2 regions of the Oceanobacillus timonensis genome follow, and region 1 is predicted to be linked to the other one. Evidence: predicted binding sites of a transcription regulator. Region 1 holds the regulator's gene; the other holds the start of a gene.
What was found. The regulator LexA, encoded in region 1, represses DNA repair genes until DNA is damaged. The targets are predictions, from matches to a motif close to CGAACATATGTTCG.
Positions count from the first base shown of each region.

Region 1 (8,691 bases):
AAAGTAATCCATTACGCTCAGGAAGCTTCTTTTACCTTAATGGATATCACATATTCACCCATCAAAGGAACAGAAGGGAACATTGAATTTTTGGCGCATTTTAAATGGAAAAATAAAGGAACGTCTAAAGAAGTTGTTTTAGAAAAGGTTGTGGAGGAAGCGCAGCAGGCATTAATCCAATAATTTTAGCAGCGTCATAATAAAGGAGGGTTTGTAAATGAGTAAAATACAGCGTCATATAAAAATTCGTGAATTAATTACCGAAAATATCATTGAAACACAGGATGAGCTGGTTGATTCATTGAAAAATCTTGGCTATAACGTAACCCAAGCAACCGTTTCCCGGGATATTAAAGAATTGCAATTGGTAAAAGTACCGACAAGTACCGGGGAGTATAAGTACAGCTTACCTGCAGATCAGCGGTTTAATCCATTACAGAAACTGCAGCGGTTGATTGTAGATACGTTTGTCAAAATTGAAAATGCCAGTCATTTTATTATTTTAAAAACACTCCCCGGTAATGCGCACGCAGTGGGTGTCTTAATTGATAATTTAGATTGGGAAGAGATTATGGGAACCATCTGCGGTGATGATACGTGTTTAATTATATGCAGGACACCGGAACATGCGGAGGATATTAAAAATCGATTAATTGGAATGCTTTAAAAATATTTAGTCGGGGTGAGCAGCATGTTAACGGAATTATCTATAAAAAACTTTGCGATTATTGAGGAACTATCCCTGAACTTACAAGAAGGACTGACGGTGTTAACCGGTGAAACAGGCGCAGGGAAATCCATTATCATTGATGCTATCCAATTATTGGCTGGTGCAAGAGGTTCGGTTGACTTTGTTCGACATGAATCAAATAAAGCAGAGATTGAAGGATTGTTTTTCATCGATCACGAAAAACACCCTATTTACCAAGTCGGAAAAGCATACGGGATTGAAATCAGCGATGAGCAAATTGTGCTCCAACGGACGATAACCTCATCCGGAAAAAGCATCTGTCGTGTGAATAGTAAATTAGTGACACTGGCTATTCTCCGTGAATTTGGAAAGACATTGATTGATATCCATAGTCAGCATGAGACGCAATCATTAATGGATAATGAGCAGCATATTGACTTTTTAGATCTTTATCTCGGAGATGAGATGAAAGAAGCTAAAAAGGATTACCAGAATATTTATGAACAACTGGAAAAATGGAAGAAAAAGTACCGCAGTTTGAATGATAATGAACAAGAGATGGCGCAACGTCTTGATTTGCTTCAATTTCAACAGCAGGAATTAACAGAAGCACAGCTTGTACCCAATGAAGATACAGATTTAGAAGAAGAACGCAATCAGTTGGCAAATTATGAAAAAATACACCAATCGCTTTCTGACGCTTATTTTGCTTTGTATGGCGAACAACGCGGATTGGATTTAATCAGCCAGGCGCAGCGTTCCTTGCAGGATGCCTCTGATTTGGATCCTTTTATTGCCGAAATATTAGATAACATCTCCAATCATTATTATATGCTGGAAGAAAGCACATATGACATCCGTAATTATCTTGACCAACTGCAATATAATCCGGAACGTCTGAATGAGATTGAGCAACGAATCGATGAATTAAACAGATTAAAACGGAAATATGGTTCAACAGTGGAAGAAATGACAGACTATTTAGGTCGAGTGGAAGAAGAAATCGAACAGATTACAAACAGGGAATCGCATTTAAATACACTGGTCACTGAAATTGATGAGCTGGAAAAAGATGCTTTATTGGAGGCAGATCAGCTTCATTATTTACGAAAGCAGGCTGCTGAAGAATTAACAAAAGATATTCACCGGGAATTGAAGGATCTTTATTTGGAAAAAACGACCTTTTCCATTGATTTTGAGGACTCTGCACAACGAAAGCTGAAATCAAACGGCTATGATAAAATATTATTTCGTATTTCCACTAATGTTGGCGAACCTTTAAAGGATCTTACAAAAATCGCTTCAGGTGGCGAGTTATCAAGAATTATGCTTGCCTTAAAGAAAATCTTTTCAAAGCATCAAGGCATTACGAGTGTTATTTTTGATGAAGTGGATACAGGTGTCAGTGGAAGAGTCGCCCAGGCGATTGCTGAAAAAATCCATGAAGTTTCGTTAGAATCACAAGTTCTATGTATTACCCACCTTCCTCAAGTTGCTGCAATGGCAGATACGCATAAATTTATCCAGAAAAAAGAAAAAGAAAACCGCACTTTTACTTCCGTCGTCGAATTAAATGATAAAGAACTAATTGAAGAGTTAAGCCGAATGGTTACAGGAACAAAATTAACTGACACTGCGAAAGAACATGCGAAGGAAATGGTAGCATTAGCGGACCGTTTTAAAAAATCAAATTAAAGGGATAAAAACCTGGAAAAGCCGGACAATAAAAGTACCGGTTTTTTCTTTTTCCTATACTTACAAATTCCGTCAACAGCGTGTCCGTTTGCATCCGAGGAATAACACACTATACATTCGTTTATCCATTTTTTTAGAGGAAAAGATACACATATCACATAGGTTGTTCCAGTTTAAACTGCCCTCCAACTGCAAAAAGTATAGGTACAGAAAGATCATATTTTTTGTAAGAGGAGGAGACGATTCATGCAGAGACCAAGCAAGAACAAGTGGATATATCTCATTAGCCCGCTTTTATCACTTGTTTTTATGTTATTTTTTATTTCCCCTTCCGTTATCCACGCAGAAACTTCCATGCAAGGATATAAAGAAGTATTTCAAGACCATCCCATCCTTCCCTTTTTCAATAAAGGAGAACGTACAAATAAGGAGGATAATGATAAACAGTACCAAGACCTGGAAGATGTCAGAATCGTACCAGGGGGACAATCCATCGGCGTACAATTAGAGACAAAGGGTGTACTGGTGGTCGGACATCATCAAGTGAAAGTATCAGAAGGAGCAAAATCTCCAGGGGAAACCGCCAAAATAAATGTCGGTGATACGATTGTTGAAATAAATGGACAGAAGATAAACCATATGACAGATATCAAACCGATTGTTGATCATAGCGGTAAAGAAAACAAAGCGCTGCAAGTCAAATTGAAGCGTGGAGATAAGTTTATGGAAACCAACTTACAGCCTGTTTTTGATAAAAAAGAAAAAGCTTATAAAATTGGTTTATATATCAGGGATACGGCAGCAGGTATTGGCACAATGACTTTTTATGATCCGGAATCAGGGAAATACGGTGCTTTAGGGCATGTTATTTCCGATATGGATACAAAGAAACCGATTGATATTAAACAGGGATCGATTATTCATTCATCTGTTACATCCATTGAAAAAGGTGATAATGGATTGCCCGGGGAAAAACAAGCATCTTTTCAAACACAGGAAAAACGAATTGGTAATATAACGAAAAATACGGACTTTGGGATATTTGGAAAATTAGAGAAAGGGGTCAATCATGAGAAATATGAAGAATCCTTTCCCGTTGCATTGTCCCATGAAGTAAAAGAAGGTCCTGCAAAAATTTTAACAGTTGTAGACGGGGAAAAAATTGAAGAATTTGATGTTGAAATTATCAGCAGTGTTCCTCAAAAATCAGCATCTACAAAAGGAATGGTTATTCAAATCACAGACCCGCGCTTGTTAGAAGTAACAGGCGGAATTGTACAGGGAATGAGCGGGAGCCCAATTATTCAAAATGATAAAATTATTGGTGCTGTAACACATGTATTTGTAAATGATCCAACTTCCGGTTATGGTGTTCATATTGAATGGATGCTGGAAGATGCTGATATTATTCAGCCGGACGAGAATGAATCCGCAGCATAAAAGGAAGCTTTATTGCAGGCTATTCCTTCTTTCCAAACGCAAAGAAATAAGACTGTCATACAAAAACTTGTGATAACGATCGTTATCACAAGTTTTTGTATGACAATATGGACATAAATTGTTAAATTTTAAATTTCTTGAAAAAAATACATCTATATCTGTTATAATGAAAACGGATACAATAAAGCTTTAAATGTTTGTCGAAGGATGTTGAAAAACAGAGAAAAAGGGAGAATGCTAAAGAAAATCGAAATAAATCAAATTTATTTTGATTTTTAAGAGGATATTCTTATTATTTGTAGAATAAGTAATAGGTGCATAAAAAGCAAAAGGGAGGATTTTTTAGTGAGTAAAATATCAGTATGTTTTGTAGATGATAATCGTGAGTTAATCCAATTAATGGAGGACTTTTTTGGTCAACAGAATGAAATTGAAGTTGTTGGAACAGCATTAAACGGCAAGGATTGTATCACATTAATTGAGGAAAAGACACCAGATGTCTTGGTGTTAGATATTATTATGCCGCATATGGATGGTATAGCTGTATTAAGTGAAATTAAAAAAATGAACTTAACTAAAAAACCGCATGTTATTATGCTGACAGCATTTGGCCAGGAAGAGGTAATGAAGAAAGCTGTTGATTTAGGGGCTTCTTATTTTATTCTGAAACCATTTGACATACAGAACCTGGCTGATCAAATCCTTCAGGTACGGGGACTTACTGCTCCAAGAGTGACGAATATAACGAAAACCAATACAGATGATAAAAGGAAACAAGATTTGGAAGCAAATATAACAAATATTATTCATGAAATCGGCGTACCTGCGCATATTAAAGGATATATGTACTTAAGAGAAGCAATTACGATGGTTTATAACGATATCGAACTGTTAGGGTCCATTACGAAAGTACTCTACCCGGATATCGCCAAAAAGTTCAGTACAACTGCTTCTCGTGTTGAAAGAGCGATTCGTCATGCAATTGAGGTTGCTTGGAGCAGAGGAAATGTTGATTCTATTTCTGCTTTATTCGGCTACACCATTAATATTTCCAAAGCAAAACCGACGAACTCAGAATTCATTGCCATGGTGGCTGACAGATTACGTTTGGAACATAAGGTAAGTTAGTGGGGTATTGAACCCTATGTGTGATAGGATTTACATTACTTATATCGTATTTGCAAGCCCGCGCTTAGAAGCCGATAAGCTTCTTTTTAGGGCTATAAATAAATCGCTTTTTATCAAAAGACATTTTTCTTTATTGGCATGTAACATTTACCAGTAAAGAGAGGTGTCTTTTGTTATAGATAAATACGAAGCTGCATCGCTTCGAATCAAGTGAAGGGAATAAACGGAGATGTGAAAAATAAGTTATTTATCCAAGGATAAAAACTGTAATTTGGTACCATGCTGCAAGGGAAACGATGAGAAGAGCAGCAAGCATTTTGATGATGTTTTTCCGGGAAAAATAATTTTTGCCTGGATAGACTTCCAGAAAAGTAAGAATGAGCAAAAGTACTGATAGAAATGGGAGGGTCAAATAGTCAGCTACTTTGGTTAAATAAACAAGACCGAATACAAAGCTAATGATGATTATCGGAATATAAATCCATCTTTTTTTAATGATTTCCGTCAAGGCGATTCACTCCTTAGGCTTGTCTTTTACACAAACATATGAAGCGTACGCGCGATTTATGTTAAAAAGTTAACAGACATCTTTTAAATGGATGTCTGTTAACTTCTTATTCGTGAAATATTTGTATAGCTGTCTATAGGCCTCATTGGAATAGCACTTGTTTGAACAGCAGTTTGGGAGCTTTTTCAATTAATGGATATGGCGATATAGGCCGATAACTTTACCAAGAATCGTTACATTTTCATAATAGAGAGGCTCCATTGTCGGATTTTCAGGCTGCAGCCGGAATCGATTCTTTTCTTTAAAAAATCGTTTCACAGTAGCTTCATCTTCCTCGGTCATGGCCACAACAATATCGCCATTATCAGCAGAACTTTGCTGTTTAACGATAACCATATCATTATCCAGAATGCCTGCCTCAATCATACTTTCTCCTTCAATAATTAGTACAAACAGGTTATCATCCGGTCCGGCTGAAGAGCTGGGAACGGGAACAAATTCTTCAATATTTTCAATCGCAGTAATAGGAATTCCTGCGGTAACTTTACCAATTACCGGTACATAAATGGCTTTATCTCTGGGTGCTTCATTTTCATTACCATATATAACCTCAATTGCGCGGGGCTTGGTTGGATCTCTACGAATAAATCCTTTGTTTTCTAATCTTTCTAAATGACCATGAACAGTAGAGCTTGAAGCTAAACCGACAGCTACTGCAATTTCCCGGACAGAAGGCGGATAGCCTTTCTGTTCTACTTCTTCTTTAATAAAGTTAAAAATCATTTGCTGTCTTTTTGAAAGTTTTGTCATGATTTTCTCCCCTCTGGCATAGGTATTTGTTATTTACAGTATAGCATGTAATTTTATCTTTTACAAACAAACGTTCTAAAAAGTGTTGACAAGAACAGTTGTTCTTTATATACTATTTTTAGAACAGCTGTTCCGTGAATTTATAAAATAACTGAAGGGGAGTTTTAAAATGTTTGAAAAACTAATGAAGTCTGACGCGTTTTATATTGTAGCTTTTATTATTGCTTTACTTTTTTTATATGTAATGATGGTTACGACTGTTTAGGTTTTGGAACAGGATAACTTATTTCCTTGCTTATTTTATAACGTATTAATAGAATTTATAATGAAGGAAAATAAATGGTAAAAAAGGACAACCCGGGAAGTGGACAAGAACGGTTTGCCATTGGAGGATAGGACATTGAGAACGATTATTTATTGCCGGGTAAGTACGGATAAAAAAACACAGGAAACATCGCTTCAAAGACAATATGAAGAATTAACAGTCCTTGCTGAAAAATTAAATTTCACTGTCATAGATTGCATACAGGAAAAAGCCAGCAGTTATGATATCGACAGAGATGGTATATTTAAGCTTCTTGATTATTTTTCCCGTCAAGAAGCTGATTGTCTTTGTATTCAGGATGAAACAAGACTGGGAAGAGGAAATACAAAAATTGCTTTATTTCATCAACTTCGAAAAATGCAGATACCAATTTATACAGTAACGCATGAAGGAGAACTTGAACTGAATGAGGCGGATTCGATGGTGTTGGATATTGTTGGTATAGTAGAAGAACATCAGCGCAAATTACATAATATGAAAATAAAACGGGGCATGCGCAGGGCTGTAACCAATGGATATAACCCTCAAGAAAATTTAAACCATATCAATCAATCCCCTGGGAGAGAGCGTGCCGAAATTCCGATTAAAGAGATTGTCCGGTTACGCCAAAATAAATTAACATTTCAAGAAATTACAACGGTTTTAGAAGGACTCGGCTATCATGCGTCGAAGGCAACGATTCATCGGCGTTACCAGGAATATATCAATTCCTTGAATGATGACTGACAGTGACGTAATATAGAGAAGCAGAACAATAACTGCTCTTTATTCAGGATTGGAACTGGGACTATGTTTTTCTGTAGCGGTCATACTAACCTGACAACATTGCTATGCTTACTCGTCCCATCGAAAACCGTTTCGATTCCCTGTCCTGTTGCAACGTATTGACAACATTTTGAACGCTTAACTATAGAAGGAGGGACAAGTTATGTTGTCTAAAGATAAAATAGATAGAATAAATGTATTAGCGAATAAATCGAAAAATGAAGGATTAACAGAAGAAGAAAAAAAAGAACAGAAAGAACTTCGGGAAGAGTATCTGGCAAACGTACGGGGATCTTTCAAAAATCATTTAAAAGGGATGACGGTAGTTGACCCTGCAGGCAATGATGTGACGCCAAAAAAACTTCGTGATTATCAGGAACGTAACAAGAAACATTAGTAAGCCACATGGACTTAGCTTGTATCGTTCTGGATTTCATTATAAAATAGAGATATGAAAAGAATATGTTTGCAGTGGAAGGAGAAAAATAATGACACAACAAATTGAGCAATTATCGATTAATACCATTCGCACGTTAGCTATTGACGCGATTGAAAATGCAAGTTCAGGTCATCCAGGATTGCCGATGGGGGCAGCGCCAATGGCTTATACGCTTTGGACAGATTTTATGGATCACAATCCTAAGAATTCAAAATGGTTCAATCGGGACCGCTTTGTATTATCAGCTGGACACGGTTCTATGTTACTTTACAGCTTGCTGCATTTATCCGGCTATAAAGTATCTATTGGTGATTTGAAAAATTTCCGTCAATGGGATTCTAAAACACCGGGGCATCCGGAAGTGCATCATACGGACGGGGTTGAAGCTACAACTGGTCCATTAGGACAAGGAATTGCGATGTCCGTTGGAATGGCAATGGCAGAAGCGCATCTTGGCGCAACTTATAATAAAGAAGGATATAATGTAGTTGATCATTATACCTACGCGATTGTAAGCGATGGAGATTTAATGGAAGGGATTTCCCACGAATCAGCATCTCTGGCAGGACACATGGGGCTCGGCAAATTGATTGCTTTATATGATTCCAACGATATTTCATTAGACGGTGATTTAGATCGTTCCTTCTCCGATAACACAGAACAACGCTTTAAAGCATATGGCTGGCAAGTATTACGGGTAGAAGATGGTAATGATCTTGCGTCTATCCGTCAGGCAATTAAAGAAGCACAGCAAAATAAAGATCAGCCTACACTAATTGAAGTAAAAACGGTTATTGGTTATGGCTCTCCAAATAAATCTGCATCCAGCGCTGCGCACGGAGCTGCACTTGGGGCAGATGAAGTGAAGCTGACCAAGGAAAATTATAATT
Region 1 is NZ_LT800497.1:2,612,786-2,621,476, reverse strand. It holds gene B7E05_RS12790 (TlyA family RNA methyltransferase) at 1-183, shown strand, start outside; gene ahrC (transcriptional regulator AhrC/ArgR) at 218-667, shown strand; gene recN (DNA repair protein RecN) at 692-2,386, shown strand; gene spoIVB (SpoIVB peptidase) at 2,633-3,826, shown strand; gene spo0A (sporulation transcription factor Spo0A) at 4,172-4,954, shown strand; gene B7E05_RS12765 (hypothetical protein) at 5,202-5,462, opposite strand; gene lexA (transcriptional repressor LexA) at 5,652-6,272, opposite strand; gene B7E05_RS12755 (YneB family resolvase-like protein) at 6,673-7,323, shown strand; gene B7E05_RS12750 (DUF896 domain-containing protein) at 7,526-7,759, shown strand; gene tkt (transketolase) at 7,851-8,691, shown strand, end outside.

Region 2 (8,691 bases), 170 kb from region 1:
GCTTGATATCCCATTTAAACAAGCATTAAAAATGCCGGGGCAAGCACAATTTCATCCGCTAAAGTATTTACAATTTATGTTTGAGGAAGCTGTCAAAAACGGAACAGAGGTTTATGAGCAAACAGTTGCGATGAAGTTGGAATATAATAGACAAAAAACGGTTATGACAAAGGACGAATATCGTGTTGCATGCGATTACCTGATAGCAGCAACACAATTTCCGTATATAGATCATCAAGGGCTTTATTTTGCCAAAATGTACGCAGAACAATCTCATATAGTGGCTGGAAAATGGACAGGAACATACCCAGGCGGTATATATATCAATGCTGAAAATCCCATCCGTTCTATCCGGACAGCTACGTTAAATAATAAAGACACTTATCTGCTTATTGGCGGCGAAAACCATCGTTCCGGAGAAAAATTAGATGAAACATCATGCTATGCGAATCTAAAGGCATTTGCTAAAGAGCAATTTGAGATAACGGATTTTCCTTATCAATGGTCCGCGCAAGATTTTACCACATTGGATAAAATGCCATACATTGGCCCAATAACAGGAGATGATCCTTCTATCCTTATTGCTACCGGCTATAAAAAATGGGGGATGACAAATGGGACACTAGCTGCCAAAATAATGACGGACATCATCACTAAAAAAGATGAACATCCGTACGAAGGTTTATTCTCTCCGCAACGGTTCACTTCAAAACCGATGTTACAAAATTTATTCCGTTTTAATATGGAAGTTGCAACAGAATTTTTAAAAGGGAAACTGTCTTTTCCTGCTTCTAAAGAAATAGACACATTAGAGATAGACGAAGCAGCTATTACAACAGTAAAAGGGGACCGGGTCGGCATTTATAAAGATATGGAAGATCAGGTACATGTCCTTGATACAACGTGCACGCATCTGGGTTGCGAGGTGAATTGGAACGGCGCAGACAGAACCTGGGACTGTCCCTGCCACGGATCCCGTTATCATTATGATGGGGAGGTAATGGCAGGACCGGCGAAAAAACCTTTGAGAAAAATATCTCTCGATGACTAACACCTAAAAAGGAACACGTTTGATTCGTAAAAACGTGTTCCTTTTTAGGTGTGCGCAGCAATAGTTGACTTAACTTTTCATTTTATATAATATGGATGAATCTAATAAAATAGTTTAACTTATAGAAAAAAAGAAGGTGATTTCTATTGGCAATGGAAATAAGTAATATTATTACAATGATTGCCTCCATCATTATTTTTATTAATTTATTATTAGCATTAGGTGTGTTATTTTTCGAAAAACGAGATGTCGGCTATACATGGGCATGGTTATTGGTCTTGTTTTTCTTACCTATTGTCGGATTCTTGATTTACATCTTCTTAGGACGCAGTTTAAAGCAGAATAATTTCTATGGCTTAACAGCGGAAGAACAGAAAATGCTTAAAGAGGAAGTTGACACGCAATTAAAGCTAATAGATGAAGAAAAACGGGATGACCTTCCCTGGTTAAAAAATTACGATGATCTTATCACCATGAATTTACGTTCCTCCCACGGCAGATTATCGGAGGATAACGAGATTTTTGTATTTAACGATGGTCATAAAAAGTTTGATGCGCTCCTGAGTGATATCCAGGCTGCGAAACAAGAAATTAATGTTCAATATTATATTATTCAGCCTGATCATCTCGGAAAGAGACTAAGAGATGCACTAATAGCAAAAGCAAAAGAGGGCGTGAAGGTTCGTGTTTTATATGATGAAGTCGGATCAAAAAAATTGCCATCCAAATTCTTTGAGGATTTAAAGCAGGCCGGTGGGGAAGTCCGTGTTTTCTTTCCGTCGTTCTTAAAGCTTGTGAATTTCCGAATTAATAACCGTAATCACAGAAAACTTGTCATTATTGATGGTGATTTATCCTATATTGGTGGTTTTAATGTTGGCGATGAATACCTTGGGGAGAATAAAAAATTCGGCTACTGGCGAGATACACATTTAAAAATACATGGTAATGCTGTGAATGATATTCAGATAAGGTTTATCATGGACTGGCATCAAGCCGGAAAAGACAAAAAGCATGATGATTATAAAGATTTTTGTTTTCATTTAGAAAAACATCATGGCACCAGCCCTGTGCAAGTGGTTTCCAGCGGTCCAAACTCAGAGACCGAGCATTTAAAGAATATGTATATTAAAATGATACTCTCTGCAAAGGAAAGTGTCTGTATCCAAACCCCTTATTTTATACCGGATACCAGCTTCATGGATGCTTGTAAAATGGCACTTTTGTCCGGAGTGGATATACGGATTATGATTCCTTGTAAGCCGGATCATCCATTTGTATATTGGGCGACATGGGCGTATGCCGGTGACCTGTTAAAGTATGGAGCAAAAATATTACTTTATGATAACGGCTTTTTGCATGCTAAAACAATCGTCGTAGACAAAAAAATAGCATCTGTTGGAACGATGAACATTGATTCTCGGAGCTTTCGTTTAAATTTTGAAGTAAGTGCCATTACTTATGATGAAAAGGTTGCTGAAGAATTATACAGCATATTTGAAGAAGATTGTGCACGAAGTTCTGAATTAACAACTGCGCGTTATAACAAACGATCTTTATGGATTAAATTCAAAGAAAATATCTCCCGTTTACTTTCGCCAATACTATAATGAGCAAGCCCGGCACCACTTATTCCTAGTGATACCGGGCTTGCTCATTTTTTAATATCTTACATTAAAAGAGGTATATTCCGGTTCTCCGGAAAGCTTATTAACATCCATCTCACTTACTTTTGCAAATCGGGAAGGGCCTTTTTTAATTTCTTCAAGAAAACGGTCAACTTGGTCATCTTCTCCATATGCTTCGAAGGCAACAGCGCCGTCATCTTCATTTTTCACCCAACCGACAATATCATAGCTCATGGCAGTATGCTGCGTGAAGTAGCGAAATCCAACTCCTTGCACACGCCCTTGAACTCTAGCAGATACATACTTCATTGATAATCACCTCTTAATAGATATGATAGCATAATTTATTTATCAATTTACAGTGAAGAGACATAACCTAATGAATAAATATTCTGATAATTATAAGGTGAGATGAATTATGAATACAGTATCTAAACAAAGAGCGATGGGGGAAGGGGTAACTATTTTAATAGAATTTACTGAACGGCTGTACAACAGACAGATATGAAAAAGAGACTTAATTGACAAATAATTACCGGCGTTTTGCAAAGCGAGTCAATTGGAATGTTTATCGCTCAAGAACAACGTCTCATATTTAGCGGAAACTGCATTACGCTGCTGTTTAAAGTTATTTTGCTAAAAAAAGCAAGAGGCTGGACCTTAATATGCTGACTCCGTTTAACAGCAACGTTTGAATACAGTTTTGATGAGTAAACGAATACTATATAATTAAAGACTAAATGCGTTTTAAAAATTTAGTTTTGTCTCACTATCCAAAGTATACTTCGTTATGAGATGAAATATACTATAGCTTCTCATAATAAATATTATGGATACGGCGTTATAATAAATGGTTAAATTACAACTTTTCAATTCGATGTTTATTGCTTTTCTTCTTCACTGAATTAAAATCAATGAAATGAACACTGCATTCAAGTACATCATTGACACTTAATTTGTGTTCTTTTGCAAAATCTTTCACTTCAAGTAATAATTCCTTATCATATGTTGTTTTATACTGTACACGATCTTTTGGACGATTTTTTTTATTAAACTGGATAAACCCTTGTGTTAAAACAGCTTGTAAGCCTGATTCTAATAAATAATTGGGATATGTGTCGTATTGGATGGCCATTGCGTTCAATTGATCAATAATCGACTTGCTTACATTTGTTCTAAATTCCACTCTTGATTTATCAGCGGTCTGAATAAGTTTTCCATTTACTAGTTTCCACATATTCTTTTAACTCCTTTATTGTGTATTTTTTGAGTGTACTCTTAAATTCTTTTCCTTTTTAGATTCATAAGGTTCTATTGCGTCATTGTAAATAATATCTGCTAGTTTAGGAGGGGAGAAACTCATCTGACACATCATATTCCGACACGTGAAACCATTTCTTTAAAAGGCATACCGCTTTGATACATCTTGATAATGACTTCGTCTGTAAATCCCGGATTTCTAGGCATTGTTTTTCTCCCTTCGTTTGTATACTTTCTCTTATTATACAAACAAACGTTCCTTTATTCAAGCGGAAAACTATATGAATGAAAATACTTTAAAGGGAATTGTAAAATGTACTACTCATCATTCATCCACTTTAGGCATATCCATCTTATCTACAGCATTCTTTAAATCATCGTTGTTAATATGCGTATAAATCATCGTCGTTTGTATCGATGAGTGTCCGAGTTGCCGTCTTAACTTCGGTACATCGTTAATTTCACTATGATACCTCGTTGCAAACGAATGTCTTAATTTATGAACGGATAAGGAGGGTTTTCCGAAAGCGTTGGCGTATTTTTCGATTAATTTTTCAATAGAACGTGCAGTTAATCGTCTTGGCGTGCCTTTTGGTCCCATTGCTGCAGCTATAAATAAAGCTTTATTCGTTTTCTCAACATGATAGCGTGCTGATCTAATTTGTAAATATTCGTTTAAGTCATCCATTGCTTGCTTGCTGAAATAAACATATTGTTCTTTGTTTCCTTTGCGAATAACGCGCGCAGTATACTTGCTGTGATCAATATCGTCTAAATCCAGGTTTACAAGCTCGGAAAGCCGTAATCCAGACCCTAAAATAAGCGAGACAATTGCTGTATCACGTTCACGGTTTAGGGTGTGAAAGTTTGCAAGCTTTTTATTGTCTTTATAAAGCTCGCCATAGTCATAGGCAATAAATTGGCGAAAGCTTTCATATTCATCGCCCATTAAAATTTTTCCTTCCATTTTGTTTGCCGTTGTTTCCATACTTTCTTTTATATCATTAAATTCAAGCTTTGCCATCACATTACGCTTTAAATAGGGTTGTAAATCACGTGTCTCAGCAATATTTTGCAGATAATTGAAAAGCGATTTTAAAGCCGATAATTTACGGTTGATCGTGAGTTCTTTGTTATGTAATTGGTATTGAAGAAAAGCTAAAAATCGTTCAGCTTCCTGAACCGTGAGTGATTCAAGCAATTCAAGCGGCAGATCTTTCAATTCACCGGAATAAAAATTCTCCGTAATAAGCCAATTAAAAAAGATTTTATAATCGTGCGCATAATTGAGTAATGAAGCTGCTGATAATTTTCTTTCTTTATGATTGATAAACTCCTCAACATACCAAGGTAGTTCCTTAAGTAAAGCTTGAAGTTTGTTGTATAGTTGTTGTTTTGAACGGTTCGCCATTAAGATCACCTCATATGTATATTTTACAAGATTTTAATTAGAATCACAATTATTACGTCAAATTTATATTTTACGTAATAATGTATTTGGAATATATTTAGATAGTATTTTTTGATGTATCTAACTTCCCTCTTCTTTATAATTAAACTTCCATTTAAGGTCATTATTATGCAGTCCGTCACGAATTACTTTATAGCAATCGTTTTTGGGAAAGCTTCATATTTTCTTTTGAAATACATTTCTTGCTATTGAATTATTGTAATGGCTGGTGTTGAATTTAAACCAGATTTTCAGCATCCTGTTCCTTATATAAGGAACAGGATGCTGTGATTTTGGTTCATTTTTTATACCATTTTAAGTTTGTTACATAGATATAATACATTCTAATTTTAATAATTATTAAACGCCTTTAGCAAATAAACTTTTATTTTGGTTTAAAAAAGGAATGAAAATAAAAAACAGGACTCCTTAAAAATAAAGAGTCCAAACAATCATCGGCATTCTGCTGAATACATTCTTTCGTTTTTTTAAAAGGAGAAGGTGGGATTCGAACCCACGCGACGGTTGCCCGTCCTAACGCATTTCGAGTGCGTCCCCTTCAGCCGGACTTGGGTACTTCTCCATTGAGAGATGCTGGCGAGAGGGTTCGAACCTCCGACCTCATCATTACGAGTGATGCGCACTACCAACTGTGCTACGCCAGCATTAAATTCTAGAACATGTTACATATTAATACATTTTTCCGGGAATTTCAATAAAAACGTTTGATCAAGAAACTCAGGTTTTTAAAGGGTTCTGATCATTAAAACAATAACCAGAACCCTTTTTAAATTGATTGTGACTAATTATTAGTCATATCCCAGCCTCAATTATTTCGGTTTTATCTGCTTTTATTATTGAAGTGGTTGACCCCTTTATTATTTTTTAACTGGTCCTCCACCACTCCGCTTTGATAACTTTCATTCAATTGATTTTGTACTGCTTGAACGCCTTTGTTATCTTTAAAAAAATCGTTATTTTTCTTTTTTTCACCTTTCTTACTCACTGCTAACACCTCCCTTATTTTTTAGTATGCACAAAACTTGGAAACAGACATGAGATAAAGGCTTCCAATTAATGGTTGTATCTATTTCGATTTGGGTATGCATCTTTATTTCATACGATATAGAGGAGAAATTCTCTCTGCAAAAAGCTTGTCGATGACTTACTATCCCCTTTTATTCAATTTTCACCTGAATATCTCCTTCCAGTTTATCCCCTTCCAAGCTGAGATATTCCCAGCCGCCTTGTAAACTGATGGTTTCTGTATGCTCTCCCTGGCCTTCAAATAATAATTCCTTCTCTGAATCAGCGGTATTCCAAAATACTTCTGCCTCCCCGCTTTCGATGTTTGCGTTATAGGTGATCTGAACCTTCTTTCCTTCACTTCCATCAAGCGATGCACCGCCAAATAAATTTTCTGTGCCTGAGAATTGTTGATATACCGCTTCATATGTTCCTGTATAATCATCTTCTCCAAATGCTCTTTCTCCTTCTAATGATTTATCTTTTGTTAAGGAAGGTTCACCAAAAAAGCCGGTAAGTTTATCGCCTGCTTTTCGTATAGTTTCACTAAAAAAGTTTTCATCATCATTTGATCCGGAAGCACTGCACCCAACAAGTATAATAAAAGTAGTTGTTAGGGCTATTAAGATTAATAATTGTTTTTTCATTTATACAGCTCCTTTCTCCCTATGTTTTTTCATATTCCAACGGCAAATAAAGTAAATTACCAACAAAACCAGCGCAGGAATATTTTGAGCAATGAACATATAAGCCTTCATACTTAATGCCATATCGGAAAAGAAATCTGATTTTAAAAACATATATATGGAATACCCCAAGGCTACGAACGGGAATAAAAGCCCCATGAATCGATTCTTTCTGGTCGATAAATAAAACTGGATTCCTAAAATCAAAACTCCGCCAACAAAGATAAGCAGCAGCTCCATTAGACTTAAATGCATAACCTATCCCCTCTTTCATATAACATTATTCTATTGAACAATTTTGTAATAAACGCGTGCCGTTATTCGGTAGATGACCACATAAACAATCAGGAAAACGAGAAATGCGATCAGCACACTGATTGGGAATAAGTTCACCTGATTAATCATGACCAGAATCATTAATTTCCTTATGAGGAGGAAAATCGCTAAAATATGAATTCCTGTTACGACGACAGGGAGAAAAAAGACGGTTAAAATCTGAGATTTAATGGCTTTTTTAATTTCCGATTGATTCAATCCGATTTTTTGCAGGATAGAAAAACGCTCTTTATCGTCATAAGCCTCAGAAGTTTGTTTATAATAAATAATCAGTACCGTCATTAATAATAGTAAGACAGCTAAATTCAAAACAATGAACAAAACACCGCTCCTTAGGGCTTGCAAGTCATTTGCTGCTTCTGTTCGGCTATCTACCACAACAATGTCCATATCTTCCTTTTCCATATTCGATCGCAGCTGCTCTCCAAACGCTATTTCCTGCTCCTCACTTACTCCCTGCTCCAATCCAATTTGCGCAGACACGTTTGTGCTTGCAGCATAGTCATCCAATATTTCTTTTTGCTGCTGCTCTATTTGTCGAAGGGTTTCTATATCATCAACGATCATGTAATAGGTATCACTAATTAAACTTGTCGTTTCGCTGTCTAGCGAGAATTCTTCCATATCCTCCATAACGTTGACGGAAAATTGAAAATCCATCAGCGAAAGGGTTTCATTTGTATATTCATCATCTGTTCCATGGACATATACTTCATTTTCATCAAGCGACAGGTTATCTCCAGTTAACTGATTATAGCTTTCCTGATCAGTCATATATAAATTGATCGGACTCTCATTCGCTAACATGGAATAGGCATCTTTTGTAACTTCGAAGCCATCGCCCGCAGCAAGTGTTACAAAATTTAGATAGGTATAAGAAGATGAACCGGTAACGGTATTGTTGGTTTCAGAAGCTGTTTGATCAATCAGCTCACTTAATTTTGCTTTGATTTCTTCCCCTGTTTCATCTGTATCCTCTGGTAATCTTACCTCTGAAATCACATTACCTGAATAGGTTGCATCATCACTCTCAGATACGATATATAAAGAAACCGCAATCGAAAGTAAAAGAATCACACCGACAGATAAAATGGTAATGTTCCCAAGACCTACTGCATTCTTTTTCATCCGGTAAAGCATGCCAGAAACAGGGATAAAATGGTTGGTCTGATAGTAATAGTTTTTATTATTTTTTAAAATTTTGAGTACAGCAATACTTCCGGTGGTAAATAAGAGATACGTACCGGCAATAAT
Region 2 is NZ_LT800497.1:2,446,170-2,454,860, forward strand. It holds gene B7E05_RS11940 (FAD-dependent oxidoreductase) at 1-1,051, shown strand, start outside; gene cls (cardiolipin synthase) at 1,204-2,661, shown strand; gene B7E05_RS11950 (acylphosphatase) at 2,713-2,988, opposite strand; gene B7E05_RS11955 (rRNA methyltransferase) at 3,539-3,916, opposite strand; gene xerS (tyrosine recombinase XerS) at 4,265-5,350, opposite strand; tRNA gene B7E05_RS11965 (tRNA-Ser) at 5,883-5,972, opposite strand; tRNA gene B7E05_RS11970 (tRNA-Thr) at 5,982-6,054, opposite strand; gene B7E05_RS22165 (hypothetical protein) at 6,231-6,395, opposite strand; gene B7E05_RS11975 (hypothetical protein) at 6,568-7,062, opposite strand; gene B7E05_RS11980 (hypothetical protein) at 7,063-7,356, opposite strand; gene B7E05_RS11985 (ABC transporter permease) at 7,387-8,691, opposite strand, start outside.
Region 2: a site for LexA is predicted at 4,186-4,199, ahead of B7E05_RS11955 (rRNA methyltransferase). Genes of this name have one in related genera too.